DNA from 2 places in the Trichocoleus sp. ST-U2 genome. Region 1 is predicted to be linked to the other one. Evidence: riboswitches for the same ligand, from Rfam matches in the RefSeq annotation. Region 1 holds a riboswitch; the other holds the start of a gene.

What was found. Region 1 has a riboswitch for cobalamin ahead of NC996_RS02280 (HupE/UreJ family protein). Riboswitches for the same ligand answer to the same signal wherever they lie in the genome.
Region 2: linked by a shared signal. The riboswitch ahead of NC996_RS07435 (sirohydrochlorin chelatase) and the one ahead of NC996_RS02280 (HupE/UreJ family protein) in region 1 are both predicted to bind cobalamin.

The regions. Positions count from the first base shown of each region.
Region 1 is NZ_JAMPJY010000002.1:216,321-223,793, forward strand. It holds gene NC996_RS02270 (ABC transporter ATP-binding protein) at 1-1,493, shown strand, start outside; gene NC996_RS02275 (hypothetical protein) at 1,506-1,631, opposite strand; cobalamin riboswitch at 1,727-1,877, shown strand; gene NC996_RS02280 (HupE/UreJ family protein) at 1,898-2,560, shown strand; gene NC996_RS02285 (M56 family metallopeptidase) at 2,658-3,500, opposite strand; gene NC996_RS02290 (BlaI/MecI/CopY family transcriptional regulator) at 3,491-3,922, opposite strand; gene NC996_RS02295 (tetratricopeptide repeat protein) at 4,145-4,825, shown strand; gene NC996_RS02300 (TonB-dependent receptor) at 4,918-7,275, shown strand; gene NC996_RS02305 (superoxide dismutase) at 7,445-7,473, shown strand, end outside.
Region 2 is NZ_JAMPJY010000008.1:34,486-41,958, reverse strand. It holds gene NC996_RS07455 (endonuclease/exonuclease/phosphatase family protein) at 1-645, shown strand, start outside; gene NC996_RS07450 (lysophospholipid acyltransferase family protein) at 951-1,835, shown strand; gene NC996_RS07445 (hypothetical protein) at 2,113-2,961, shown strand; gene sipA (regulatory protein SipA) at 3,052-3,360, opposite strand; gene NC996_RS07435 (sirohydrochlorin chelatase) at 3,470-4,510, opposite strand; cobalamin riboswitch at 4,553-4,688, opposite strand; gene NC996_RS07430 (hypothetical protein) at 4,980-5,696, opposite strand; gene NC996_RS07425 (nucleoside deaminase) at 6,377-6,814, opposite strand; gene NC996_RS07420 (acyltransferase family protein) at 7,281-7,473, shown strand, end outside.

The DNA.
Region 1 (7,473 bases):
GGCGACAAGTAGAATTTGACCTGAAACAAAAGATTTTTCAGCATCTACTCACTCTGGAACCGTCTTATTTTGCAAGCAACACTGCTGGAGATTTGATTAACCGGGCGACTAGCGATGTGGATAATATCCGGCGTCTGCTGGGATTTGCCGTATTGAGTTTGGCGAATACAGTTTTTGCCTACGGACTGACATTGCCGGTGATGCTGTCGATTAATTTGAAGCTGAGTCTGCTGGCGATCGCAGTCTATCCGTTTATGCTGATCGCTGTGCAGCTATTTAGCGATCGCCTACGGAACGAACAGCTGGTGTTGCAAGAGGAACTCTCCAGCATCAGCCAATTGATTCAAGAGGATATGAGCGGGATTGGTCTGATCAAAATCTACGCTCAGGAGGAGAACGAACGCCGCGCCTTCTCCCGGTTAAATAATCGCCTGTTGCAAGCCAATATCCAATTAGCAAAGACCAGAAATGTCTTGTTTCCAATCATTCAAGGCATGGCTTTTATCAGCTTACTGATATTGCTATGGGTTGGAGCGCGGTCAATTGTGGCAGGTGCGATCACAATTGGCGATTTTCTGGCATTAATTCTCTATACTGAACGATTAGTTTTCCCCACCGCTTTACTGGGTTTTACGATTACTGCCTACCAACGAGGTGAGGTGAGTATCGACCGCATTGAGTCAATTCTGATGGCAGAAGCCAAAATTAAAGATTCTCCGAATGCACTCGCATTACCCGTTGAAAAAGTAAGCGGTAAATTAACAGCGCGTCAACTCAGTTATACGTTTCCGGGAGCCGAAACTCCCGCGCTTAAGAATGTTAGCTTTACGATTGAACCAGGGGAAACCGTGGCGATTGTGGGACCAATTGGCTCCGGAAAATCGACACTTGCCAATGCCTTGCCGCGATTAGTGGATATTCCAAGCGATAGTTTGTTCGTAGATGGCAATGATATTACGCAGATCAAATTGCCCGATTTGCGCGGAGCGATCGCTTATGTCCCTCAAGACAGTTTTCTGTTCAGCACTACCATCAAAAACAACATTCGCTACGGCAATCCTCTGAGCGAACAGACAGAGATTATTAATGCTGCTAAGCAAGCGCAAATTCACCCGGAAATTCTCAATTTTCCCCAGCAATACGAAACCGTTGTGGGTGAGCGCGGCATTACCCTCTCAGGGGGACAGCGACAACGGACGGCTCTCGCCCGTGCTTTGCTGATGGATTCCCCGATTCTGATTTTGGATGATGCTCTCTCCAGCGTTGATAATCAAACTGCCACAGCCATTTTGAATAATCTTTCGGAAGGCATCCAGCGCAAAACGGTTATTTTTATCTCTCACCAATTGTCTGCGGCTGCAACTGCCGATCGCATTTTTGTGATGGATCGAGGTCAAATTGTGCAGTCTGGGACTCATGCCGAACTTTTGCAACAACCTGGACTTTACCGTTCGCTTTGGAACCAGCACGAGCTAAAGGAAATCCTCAGCTAATTTTAGTAGCACTCAAGTAGCGATCGCTATTTGAGTTTCTTGAGGTAATGCAATTTGATTCGTCGGGTTGGATGGTACTTCGGAAACCCTGGGTGTAAAGAACATTAAAGCCGAACCCAGCAGACAATTAACGCACATTTTTCCGATTCCTCCTCAAATAAAGCGGCTCTTGGAGTCATCTGTTTGAGGTTCATTTTACCCATACTTTTTAAAATGCCAGCACTGAAGTGATATGATTGCCCTACTCAATCGGTTCTGGTGGGGAGCAGCCACCAGAGGTAACGGGGAAAGTTCGGTGTAAAACCGTCGCTGTCCCGCAGCTGTAATGAGATCCGTCGTTTTGGTCTCTCAGCCAGAATACCCGCCAAGAGAAATTGATTTGCGAAATCTGCGAGGTACAGAATATGTCTAAAGATAGACGCTTTGCTTTCTTAAATCTGATGCAAAGCCGAACAGTAATTGTATTTTTGGTTTTAATTAGCACTTTCCTATGCGCCCAGCAGGCGATCGCTCACCATCCAATGGGTGGCAAGCCGCCGTCTAATTTATTTGAAGGGTTCTTTTCAGGGCTAGCCCACCCCTTAATTGGACTGGATCATTTTGCGTTCGTGGTGGCGATTGGTTTACTGGCGGTTGGGCAAGTGCGGGGCGCGTTCATCCCAGCCGGGTTTGTATTGGCAGCACTGGCGGGAACTGGGATTCATTTACTCAATCTAGATTTACCGGCATCTGAGATAGCGATCGCCGGTTCCGTGATTGTCTTTGGGGCGCTGCTGCTAACGCCAAACAAACCAAACTGGATGGTTCTTATAGCGCTGGGAGCGCTTGCTGGTTTATTTCACGGCTATGCTTATGGCGAGGCAATCGTCGGTGCTGGTATGACACCGCTTGTTGCTTACCTTCTGGGTTTCACTTTCATTCAATATGGCGTTGCCTTGGTTGCCATGCTGATTGGCAATGCAGTGAGCCGGAAATCTGCCACTCAACCTTTATCCTGGCAGCGATTTGCCGGTTTGGTTATCTGCTCGATTGGAGTGGTTTTCTTAAGTAATTCCGTCCTCGGTTAATGATAATCTCGCGCAAAGGTGCAAAGACGCTAACAGAAACTTTGCGTCTTTGCGCGAAATTTGAAAGGAAATTATCCTGATTGTGCAACACCAAAATTTAAGTGTGAAACGGCACGGTTACTAGCGGCAGAAACCCTAGTAGTATCCAATGCCAAAGCCATATGCTGGGTGAAGCTGACTCCTCTGATGGTGCCAGAAGCGCTTCGATTCTCTCCTCTAAACGGTTTCGAGGGGCAACGGCACTGAACGCTGCACAGAAACTTTCAGACTGTACTGGCGAGACACTCACCACCAATAGCAGAGATTCTGCTAACAACAAGGGATCTACCTGTTGCGCCGCCCATCGATCCGCACGAAGTTCCCGCAATAGTAAAAGTTCTTGCCACAAAGCTTCTGTATTCGGCAACCAAGCAGTTATCTGGCGCACCCAGCCCAGCCAGAAAAACCAAAATGTATCTCGATAATAGTAATGCGCTTGTTCGTGGGCGAGAACTGCTTCTAGATGATCTCGATCGAGGGTTTCTAACAATCCCTGACTGACGACTAATTCAGGCTGCCAGAAACCAATTTGGGCGCTAAATAGAACGCTGGCATTGAGAAGGCGACCCAATTTACCTTCAAGCTCGATTTGGGGATAAGTGCGTGTCTGTTGTACCGAACGCCATCCTTCATGTGCCAGCTTTAGACATAAAATTCCGGCAACGCCTAAAAATCCCCAGGCGAAGGAGTAACTGAACCATCCGGCTTGCAGTCCTCCCATTTTTCCGTCTGCACCCATACAAATAACCGCGATCGCTGTCACGATCAATAGCAGCGGCGGAAACAAAAATAACCCAAAGGATCGTTGCCAGCGTTGCGTCCAAGTTCCTGATGGCTCTAACCCTGTGCATCTCAGACACCACGCCAATCCTAACGCCGTCAGAATCATCGCTAGATGCATGATTTTCCCTCCTCTCTCGCTTTGCGTGCGGATTGAAGACGAAGCGCGATCGCTTCTATTTGCTCTACGCTAGCGCTATCTAGGCTATCTGCAAAGGCGGCGACGACATCCGGGTTCCCCACTGCCAAAAACTGGTGTAACTGTTCGTGAGCTTTAATGACTTGCGCTTCTTCCCGCGATACCAAAGGTTGCCAGCAAAAGCTTCGTTCTTGTTTATCGCAAGCTAGCCAACCTTTTTGGGTCAGGCGACGCAGCACCGTTGTTACTGAAGTATAAGCTAACTCCCGGTCTGGGTCAGCCAGAATGCGATCGTGTACATCCTTAACGGTGGCAGAGCCGAGTTCCCAGACGATATTTAAAATCTCCGCTTCTAAAGGGCCAAGAGAAAGTTGTTTGGGACGGTAGTTAGGTAGAGGAACCATACATCTGAACTTTGTGCCTTGTGCAATCTCTGAATAAGCTTACACTCCAGACTTGCACTCTTGTTCAAGTTTGACAGCTTGTCTTTTGACGGCAACAACGACTCAACTCAAAATAATGGGGTTGCATCCCAGTCAGAGCAAAATCTACTGACATTGAGCCTGCGTAGGCAGGCTTTGTTTGTGTAGCCACAGACTGACAGCCTGTGAGCAATTGGCTACTAAATGACGGGTGTTACGCAGTGCTTTCTCAACATCTATGTTCTCAACGTCTATGTTATGAGTCGCCTTTCCCGCAAGATTGTCATCTTCAGCATTATCTTCAGCATTGTAATGGCACTGCTGAATTCGCCGTCGATGGCTCAAGCTCAGCCATTACAAATCACGCTAATGGCGAGTACCGATACAGCTCAAATGAGTGCTGAAGGCTTCTTCAAGCGCGGAGTTTACGAGGTATTGAGCGGAGATTACCCTGAAGCGATCGCTGATTTAAACCAAGCAATTCGGCTCAATCCCGATAATGCTCAAGCTTACACGAATCAAGGTCTTGCCCGCGCTGCCCTCGGAGATACGCAAGGAGCGATCGCTGACTTTAGCCAAGCAATTGAGATCGACCCCAGCCTCGCTTTAGCTTACTATAATCGGGGTTTTGTCCGCTCCCAACTACAAGATTATCCGGGAGCAATAGAAGACTTTAGCCAAGCGATTGAACTCAATCCTCAGGATGGCGATGCCTATCACTGTCGCTGTCTCATTCACTACACGCTGGGAGATAAGCAGGGAGTGAGAGCAGATTTTGAGAAAGCCACCGATCTCTATCTACAACAAGGGAAACGACAACAATATCAAAGTTTACTACAAGAAATTAAAGAGCTTCATTCGTCAAGTCATTTTCTGGTTTCTTAATCATTTGTTACCTTGAATCATCCATGCGATCGCTAAAACTCAAAGCAATTAGCTAAAACGATTATTAACTAAAACTTTATTGGAAAAAATATATGAATAAACACTTATTGTTCAATAGTTTTTTGATGGCGAACGTTGTAGCAGTATTCATTGCCCCTCCAGTTCTGGCGGAAGTTACACAAGTCACTAGCATTCGTTTAATTCCCACAAGTAGCGGCATTCAGGTAATTTTAGAAACTACGGGTGGTAAGCTTTCTCAAATTTTGACATCCAGCAATAACGATATCTTTATCGCTAACATCATCAATGCTCAGTTGAGCTTACCCGAAGGGAGTCGTTTCTATCAAAACAACCCTACTGATGCAATCACTGCTGTATCTGTTACTCCTTTGGATTCTAATAGTATTCAGGTAGTCATAATTGGAAAGGCTGGGATTCCGCCCAGAGAAGTTAATCAAAGTGATTCCGCGCTTATTTTCAACATAGATAATACTACTGATTCCATAGCATCTGAGCCTGATAGCGAGGCTGATGAAACGCCTGAAGCAGTTGAATCAAGTGAGTTGACAACTGAGCCAGAAGTTCAAGTAGGAACAAATGAAGAAATTCAATTAGTCGTAACGGCGAAGAGAGAAATTTTCCCGGAAACGTCTACGCCCGTCTATACAATTAATCAAGAAGAAATTCAAAAGCAAGGCGCTAATAGTGCAGCGGAAGTCTTGAGAGGACTCCCTGGATTTGCCATTAATGATGCCGGTTTCGGGGCAGATATTCATACTGGCACTTACTACCGAGGACATTCGATTAATCAGTCTGTTTTTCTCCTCAATGGCAGACCTATCAACACGAATATTAATACTTATCATGGTGCTACCGACCTTAATAGTATTCCAGTAGAAGCAATTGAACAAGTGGAATTATCTAGCGGCACCAGTTCTACTTTATATGGTTCGGAAGCTTTTGGAGGAGTTGTTAATATCATCACCAAACAAGGGCAAGAAGTTCCTAAACTCAATGCTTCAGTTGAATATGGCTCTTTTAATCAGTCCAACTATCGGATTAGCTACGGGGGTTCTGCGGACAATCTAAGATTTAATCTCGGCTATGAAGAGTACGAAGCAGATAATCGTTATGCTGTCCCTAAAGGTGCAGCGAATCGGGATTCCGAAGGTCTTCTATTTAACGGAGATACCGCAACTAGCAACTACTTTGGCGGGATCTCGCTAGATTTGAATTCAAGAAATACTCTTAGTTTAGATGCTTCTAAAATTAGCAGTCGTCGGGGATTACTTTATTTCGGGTTTCCTCTGCAAAGAGACAGATTAGACCACGATGCTTTTAATATTGGGTTATCTTGGAAGGCTTTGCTAGGAGAAGGTGAAGATTCTGTTCTCAGAACGACACTTTCCTACAATCAGGATTACTTTAATACTTATGGCCCGACTCAAAATATCTTCTACCGGACTGGTACTCTGAATTCCCAAGCTCTCAATGCTAGGGTAGAGCATCAATGGCAAACATCTCCTCGAAATACTCTAACTTGGGGCTTCGATGTACAAAATAGCTACTTAAATGGGAATGTTTTAAGTACAGTCCCTAATCAGCTTACCCTGAACGAAAGTGAAAACAGAGATAGGTTTCATACAGCAATATTTGCCTTAAATACTTGGAAAATAAGTAACTCATTACAGGTAGATTTTGGTCTGCGGCAAAATTTTAATAGTGACTTTGGGAACTATTTGAATCCCAGTATCGGGGGACGGTGGGCTGTTACTCCAACGGTGGCGGTGCGGGGCAGTTGGGCTTCGGTTCAGCGCAATCCTGGATTAGATCAATTGTATGTTTTTGATACGGTTCATAACTGGTTGCCTAACCCGGATCTAAATCCAGAAACCGGATCTTCTTGGACGGCTGGAGTTGATATCCAATTTTTAGAAAATTTGACAGGACAGTTTACCTATTTTGGCAGCCGTTTAAACGACCGCCTCGGAGTTATATCAGGACGCTGGGCGAATATTGGGCTGGTAAATACAAATGGTTTAGAAGCCGCATTACGGTGGCAAATGACTCCGCAATGGTCAACTTTTCTCAACTATACCTATACAGATGCGCGAATCGAGACAGGATTGGAGAAGGGATTACAACTAGGTTTAATTCCTTACTCAGTAGGACAATTCGGGATTGGTTATGCGAGTGGAGGATGGCAACTGAATCTATATGCAAGTTACCACGGCGGGGCACGGAGAGCTTTCTTTAATAATCCTGGGGAGAGTAACAAAGATTTTTCCCCGTCCTTTTTAAATTTAGATTTAAGCGGTCGGATTCCGATTACTAAGAATTTTGGGATTACAGTGAATTTAGAAAATTTGGCTGATGTAAGGTACGAGAAAGCTAATCGAATCTATCATCCCGGTTTAACTTTACGAGTTGGCTTACAGTCGAATTTTTAAAAGTTTTGGATAGGGTAAGAGTAGAATTTTACTGCTTTTTGTCAGAGCGATCGCTTAACGCAATCCTGTCGTCATCCCGAAATTACCTCCTTGAGATAGAGGTATTTATGCCGCTAGACAGGTGTAATTTTTGATGAAAGCGCAACTTTCTACCGAAATTGATTGAATTATGGCTCTTTATCGTCGAAATTTCCTGTT
Region 2 (7,473 bases), on a different contig from region 1:
ATATTGTCTGTCGTTAGAAAAGAAAAACCAGAAATTGCTGTCTTTTTAGAAGTTAACGACGCTTGGATAAAACAATTAGATTCTGTTCTTGATATTCTTCCCTACTCCATTAAAAAACCTAATCCTTATAATCTAGGTATCGCCGTTTATAGCAAGCAGCCTCTCACCAACGCTTCTATCAATCTTTTTGGGACAGATAAAAATAATAGTATTGTTGGCAACTTTACGATGAACGGACAATTGATTTCCCTGATTGCCACTCATCCGCTACCGCCCGTCAAACCTACCTTCTTTCATTCTCGGAATCAGCAGCTAGACAAAATCAGCCAATATATACAAGAATTGAAAAACCCAGTTGTAATGGTTGGGGATTTAAATATAACTATGTGGTCTCCTTATTACAAAAGATTTATCAATAAAACTGGGCTGCATAATGCCCAGAAAGGATTTGGGATTCTACCGAGTTGGCCTATGAAAGCTTCTTATTCTCAAACTCTCCCACCTTTCTCTTTTGCGTTATCCATTCCTATCGATCATTGTTTAATCAGTCCAGAAATTAAAGTCAAGAATATTCGCACTGGGCCGAATGTTGGTTCAGACCACCGACCTTTAATTGCAGACTTGGTAATTCCAGAAAAGAAATGAACCACTCCAGGCGCAAACAACACAAAAGGTAGAAATGAGGGCAAGATAGGTAAACTGAGAGCGCAAGTAATGCAATACGTCCCCTTAGTGGTGTTCGCTCCTTAGAAATCCCTTCCCTAGCCCCTTAAAAGGGAGGAAATTTGCCCCTTTTGTTAATCAGGGTTTGGGGATCGAGCCTTAACCGAAAAAGATTGGGAAACGATCGCTAGAAAAAGGGAAAATGTTTGCCAATAGACTCGGCAGCAGATTATCCTAAAGAACGCAATTTATGAGTTTCGGGTGGTTAAGAACCATTGTTTGACAATATTAATGTTTCTACGGGTAGCAGAGGCAGTGACGGCAAAACCGCCGGTCATCAGTTTGATGGTTGGTCGCTAGAAGAGCGAAATCCCGATGTGATTAAAGCTTGGATGCCGGTATGGGAATGGTTCTACCGCCACTATTTTCGGGTTCAAACGGATGGCTGGCATCATATGCCCCCCGAAGGGAAGGTGCTGGTTGTCGGTTCCCATAATGGAGGTTTGGCTTCGCCCGATACTTCGATGTTTTTGTATGACTGGTTCCGCCGGTTTGGCTACGAACGCTTAGCTTATGGACTCATGCATCCGTCTGCTTGGAAAACTCCTATCTTCGCGGTGCCAGCTGCCCAGGTAGGGGCGCTGATCGCGCATCCGAAAGTAGCGATCGCTGCCCTCCAGCGGGATGCTGCGGTACTCGTCTATCCTGGCGGGGCTGAAGATATGTTTCGTCCTTACAACCAGCGTTATCAAATTCATCTAGCAGGGCGTAAGGGATTTATCAAACTGGCACTGCGGGAAGAAGCGCCAATTGTACCGATTATTTCTCATGGTGCCCACGAGACGCTGATTGTTCTAGCAGATTTCTACCAGCAAGTGCGACAACTGCATGAATGGGGCTTTCCCTGGAAGTTAGATGCTGAAACGGGTGTATTTCCACTTTATTTAGGGTTGCCTTGGGGAGTGGCAATTGGCCCGATCCCGAATTTTCCGCTGCCAGTGCAAATTCATACTCGTGTCCTTGCCCCGATTGTGTTTGAACGCTATGGTCGTGCAGCAGCTAGCGATCGCGCTTATGTGAATGCTTGCTATGAAAAAGTTTGTACCCAGATGCAACTTGCACTAGACCGTTTAGTTCGAGAAGTTAGCGCGAGGCAATCATCCGCACCCTAAAAAGGCACAGGAACTAAACCAACTGCGAAGAAGCCAGAGAAAAGAATACAAGAGGGCGATCGGACCGGGGATCTTCCCCTCCCAACTCACTTTTTCACCTAGTAGCGGTGAATTAATGAAGGCGAAGCACGCTTGAGAGTAACGTTGCTTCGCTATCCCGCGACTAATTATCTATATTGATTCATCCTCGGTATCGTGATAGAGATGAGGACTTGAGGGTGCCAAAGCTCAAGTGAATCTAGGGAGAAGCAATCGAGATGAAAACAAAGGGGTTGAGATGAGCATAGAGAGTTATCCACCACCAGTAAACCAGCTGCTCACCTATGGCAATTGCGCCGAGATGGACTTTGACAATTGGCCTGACTATCTGGAACTCGGTATTGCCCCCACGGACATTCCTAACTTGATCCGCATGGCAACAGACAACGAGTTATACCGGGATGATGAAGACACGCTCGAATCCTGGGCGCCCATTCATGCCTGGAGAGCATTGGGCCAACTCCGCGCTGAGGCTGGCATTGAGCCGCTCATGGGCTTGTTTGAGAAAGAGGAAAGCAACTATTGGGAATGGATTGCCGAAGAACTGCCATTAGTCTATAGCATGATCGGGCAAGCCGCGATTCCGGCTCTGGCGGCTTATCTAGCGGATACCTCTCAGGCGATATTCCCCCGCACAACGGCCCTTAACTGTCTGGAAGACATTGCAATCGATCATCCTGAGGCTCGTCCTGAGTGTGTTGCGATTCTCACCCATCAACTGGAATCGTTTGCAGAAAACGGCTCAGAATTGAATAGCTTTCTCATAGGTTCCCTGGTCGATCTGAAGGCGGTAGAGTCCGCGCCGCTGATAGAGCGTGTCTTTGCTGCTGATACCGTGGATCGTTTCTTGGTAGGAGACTGGGATGATGTGCAGGTGGGATTGGGCTTGAAGTCGCCTGAAGAATTACCGAAGAAAGAATTTAACCAGAGCTTTCAAAGAAAGGGGGTCAGCGATCCTGGCTTCACGGGTTCATCAATTTCTCAGGAAGCAAAAGGCTTTCGCCCTGGCAAGAGCGATCCCAAAGCCAAGTCTAAAAAAAAGATGTCCAAGGAGTCACGCAAGAAAAACCAGAAAAAGCGGAAGTAATTTAATCGGGGTTAGCGATTGTTGAGGTGCGAACTGACAAGTCAGCGCTAGGCGAACGCCTTGCTTTGAAGACACGCGATCGCCTCTGACTCAGCTGGGATCAACGATATATTTTTGCTCCAGCGATACGTTGTGCGATCGCACATCAGTTGCCTCTGTCTCTGATTCGGTATCAGCGATTGCCTGCACAGACTCTATAAACTGGCTATCCAGCAAAAAAACTCCTCTGGCAAAGCGGACGCTCCAATATCCCCCTGGACGCCGGTCAACAACGACCCCCTCTTCCCCAAGCTGAATCACATCAGGAGGACGCAGCATCGGCATCGGTTCCGCTGTTTTAACGTAAGGCGGCAACGTTACCACACGGACTCGCTCACCAATTACAAATTCTTTAGACATCAGTTTTTAGGTAATGAAGTAGTTGGGTGTCAGTAGTCATTAGTTCTAAGTTCTTTGCGAGTGACACCAATGACTAATAACAACTGACTAATGACTACTTATCAAATATTCAAGGCGCTTGCCAAATCTTTTGGTGATATTGCTCTACATTTCTGTATGGATCTTCAGCAGGGTGAGCATGATCGTGACCATGCCCGTGCCCATGCCCATGCCCATGCCCATGTCCATGCCCATGATGAGAATGATCGTGGGCGGGAGTGTGCCCCTTACTGTTGCTATTGGCTGCTATCCTGAATTTGCACATTTCGCAATTCATTTGCACTTGCCCCAACTGTGTCTCAATTTCTCGTTCTCTTAATACAGACAACAACTGAGGGTGAATGCCCATTTCTGGTAGGCAAGTCATGGAAATATCCGGGTATTGCTCCTGTTGTTGCGCCGTGATGTCGAAAATCTTTTTAACTAAGACGCCGGTAAATAGGAAGTACGGTAGGACGATAATGCGTTTAGGCTCGTAGAGTCTAGCACGGCGGAACCCTTCTTCTAGGCGAGGATGGGTAATGCCGATAAAGCAAGTTTCAACGGTGGCGTAGCCGCTACCTTCCCACAGAATCCGGGCAAGCTTATAAACATCGCTGTTCGCATCAGGATCGCTGGAACCCCGACCGACAAAGAGCAGAACCGTTTCTGAGCGATTGTACTGGGGTTGGTCTAATTCCGAAAGACGCGATCGCCACAAATCCAAAATCCCTGGCGTAATCCCAAAATGACGCCCATAGTAAAACTTCACCTGGGGATGTCTAACCCTTGCCCGGTCTAACTCATTCGTAACATCAAACTTATTGTGTCGAGCTGCAAATAGCAAAATCGGCAATACAGAGAGTTCCGTGTAACCCTCTTCTACACAGCGATCCACCCCCTCCTGTATCGTGGGGGTAGTGAGTTCTAGAAAACAAGGTAAAACAGGACGCGACGGGTCTAACGCTTGATACGCATCGGCAAAATCTAGAAGACTCTGCCGTCCATCCTCATCTTTGGTGCCATGACCAACCATCAACAACGGACGACGCAAAGGTAGCGGCGGCAATTGAATCGACTGGGGAGTAGGGGATTGCAGTCCCATCAGATCGGTTGAATTTATACTAGGCATCAATTTGATTGCTCCTTTCCCGTGCAAGGCAGGAAGTTAGACTGTATGAAGGTAGTACTAAGTAGGCATTCTGGCTTCCGAGAGTCACCTCGTTTACAGCTGCCGCACAGCCCCGGATTTGCACCGGCGTTTCCCCACGTTGTTACCCTTTACGTGTGCCTTGATATCTTAGCCGATCCGGTCGCAGCTCAAAATCCAGGGGGAGGGGGTATTCCCAAGACTCTCCAGATGCCAGTTTTTGATGCCCCATCAAAACTGAAGGAAAATTTTCCCCACTTTATCGAGTATCATTCGCAAGTTTGGCGATCGATCGAGCAACTCTAGAATTGATTGACCGTTTGTGGCTTTTTTACAAAAGCGGGATGCTCCCGTTTTTTGTAGCTTATAGAACCTTATCAATCCAAACCATTGCTGACTGTATAAAGCTAACCCCATACATAGAAGTCTGATAAAAAATACAAATTATCCATTACAAAATACCGCCCTGAGTGCGACGACGTACAGCCAGTGCTAACCCGGCAAAAACTAAGGAAGTCATGCTTGAAGGCTCAGGTGTAGATACGGGTGCAACGTTTAATTTTACTCGACGCCCTGTTTGCATCGAGAGTGAAATATTTGCCAAGGTTGATGAAGAATACACTTGCCAGCGGTTCAACTCTCTAGGCGGTGCAGTAAATTGCACTAACATTTCCCAATTGCTGTCAAGCGAACCAATGGCTAAACCATCAGTGCAACAAGCTCCCCAACCCTGATTTGAAATAAAGAGGGTGCCAGTGGAATTTGCAGTTGCCTCACCTAAATCGTCAACAATTTTTAATTCCGCCGTATCTCCCAACAAGTTAAAGCTCATTTTAGCTGCTCCACCTGTTAGATTACCCGGCTTAGAATGAACGATGAACAGTGACAGCCCATCAATAGCATCTACAAAAAAAAGGTGAGATTGCTTAGCCGTTAAACTCAGGGCTGGGTTATTAAAAGATGAACTATAACCTTTGCTATACTGGTAGTGATTTGCTGCTGTTTTATTTGTACTGAAAGCTTCAACAAACCCCAAAATATTACTATCAAAGTCACCCAAGCCTGGTTTAGATTCTTGGGACACCTTAAGCATCGTGGCAGCTTCGGAGCGCTGGGCAAAGAATGGAACAAACAGCGCGATCGCTACCAACATCAAAAGCTTTTTCATAACTTGTTATTTTGTAGATGCTTTGCTCACTAAAACCAGAATACGTTTATTTAAATAAAGTTATAATAAAGTCAAATTAATAAAATTGTGAATTTAATAACTTTTACATCTTTATTTCAGAGAAAATACGAATTGACTTTAAAAAAAATATCGGTTCTTCGGAAACGCTTCCTCCTAGACGGAACCACCCCATTTAATTTTTCTTTATTTTCCACAGCGAACCCTCTTCTGTTACCTTCGCAAGGACAGAAGAGGGTTTGCCAATTGATATGCTTTCTAAATGAGCTGAATTAAGGTTTAGAAAACCGGAAGTTTTACCTTTAATTGCCGCTGAAGTGGCACGTTAATGAAATCCTGCGGAAGAGGATGTCCCTCCTAATATCCGAGAGTATCCGCTCCCCCTAAGGAAGTTTAAAAAGCAGGGTGGTTTCATACAACCCTTAGAAAATATCGAGGCATTGCGACATTTTGTAGGGGCATGGCAATCAAAAAGCCCCTACCGCCAACCAAAATCAACGTTACAGAATTTTCTTTTAATAAATGAAACCACCCTGCCTTAGGGAAGCTTAAAGAGGAAGGAACCGAACCACTCAAAGTCCCCTTTTTAAGGGGTATCATCAGTGGGTAAGCGTGTCACAAGAATTTTCACACCTCGGCTAAGCTGCCTTTACCCGATTAACCTAGCCGCCTGAATGATTGAATAATTGTAGAGCTTCTTCTTTTAGAAGCCCTTTGGTCACTTTTATTTTCTTAGACCCTTTCCTAAGAATTTCTTCGCTAGATAAGTCAATCTGGGGAACACCAGCCTCAATTAAGTCTTGAATGGAAGCTCCAAATATCATTTCAGATATCCCTGCCCATATACAAGCTGTTGTACACATTGGGCACGGTTCGCAAGTTGTGTACAAGGTATAACCTTCTAAAGAAGGATTTTTTATTTCTTTTGTTAAACACCGAATTGCGTTGATTTCTGCATGGGCAGTTGGGTCATTATCCGTTTCGACAGTATTGTGCGCTTTAATAATTACTTGATTGTCTTTAACAATTACTGCACCGTAAGGAGCATCTCCTAGCTTTGCTTCTTCTAGGGCTATCTTCATGAATTTCTCTGTTTTCATCTAACTTATGCGACCAAAAAATAATTTTCGGGATGAGACTTATTTTATCCTATTTTAATGTAAGCCTATAAATTCTCATACTTAAATCAACTAAATAAAATGCTAAAAAACAATTGCTTAATTTTTGAACATTAGCAATCTATATCAACCACAGGAAAGTATTCCGTCCATCAGAATATGTTCTACTTCCTTCAAGAAAGCCTGCAACAACGCCGCGCTTAGTTGTTGCGGGTCAGTACGAGTAATTCGCGATACCAAAATTTTATCGAGTAGTTTCGTGACCCTAGTATTAAGCTTGAACGGCTAGAGCTAGCATCACGCTCCTACAACTCTTTAATTAATCGGGAATTATTTTGATTTCCTTCCCCGTGATGTTACCCTAAGCGACAAGATGAACGTCTTCGTTCGATAGAGTGATGCCTATCACCCTGTTATTTATTAATGTCTTGCTTCTGGAAACTCTACTATGCGCTTGACTTCGCTCGATGTGTTTCGAGGTATTGCCATTGCGGGAATGATTTTAGTTAATCAGGCGGGAGTTGCCGACCAAGTATATCCTTTCCTGGAACACGCAGAATGGCACGGCTGCACCTTGGCAGACTTGGTATTTCCCTTCTTTCTATTTATTGTCGGCGGGGCAATGACCTTTTCCCTTTCCA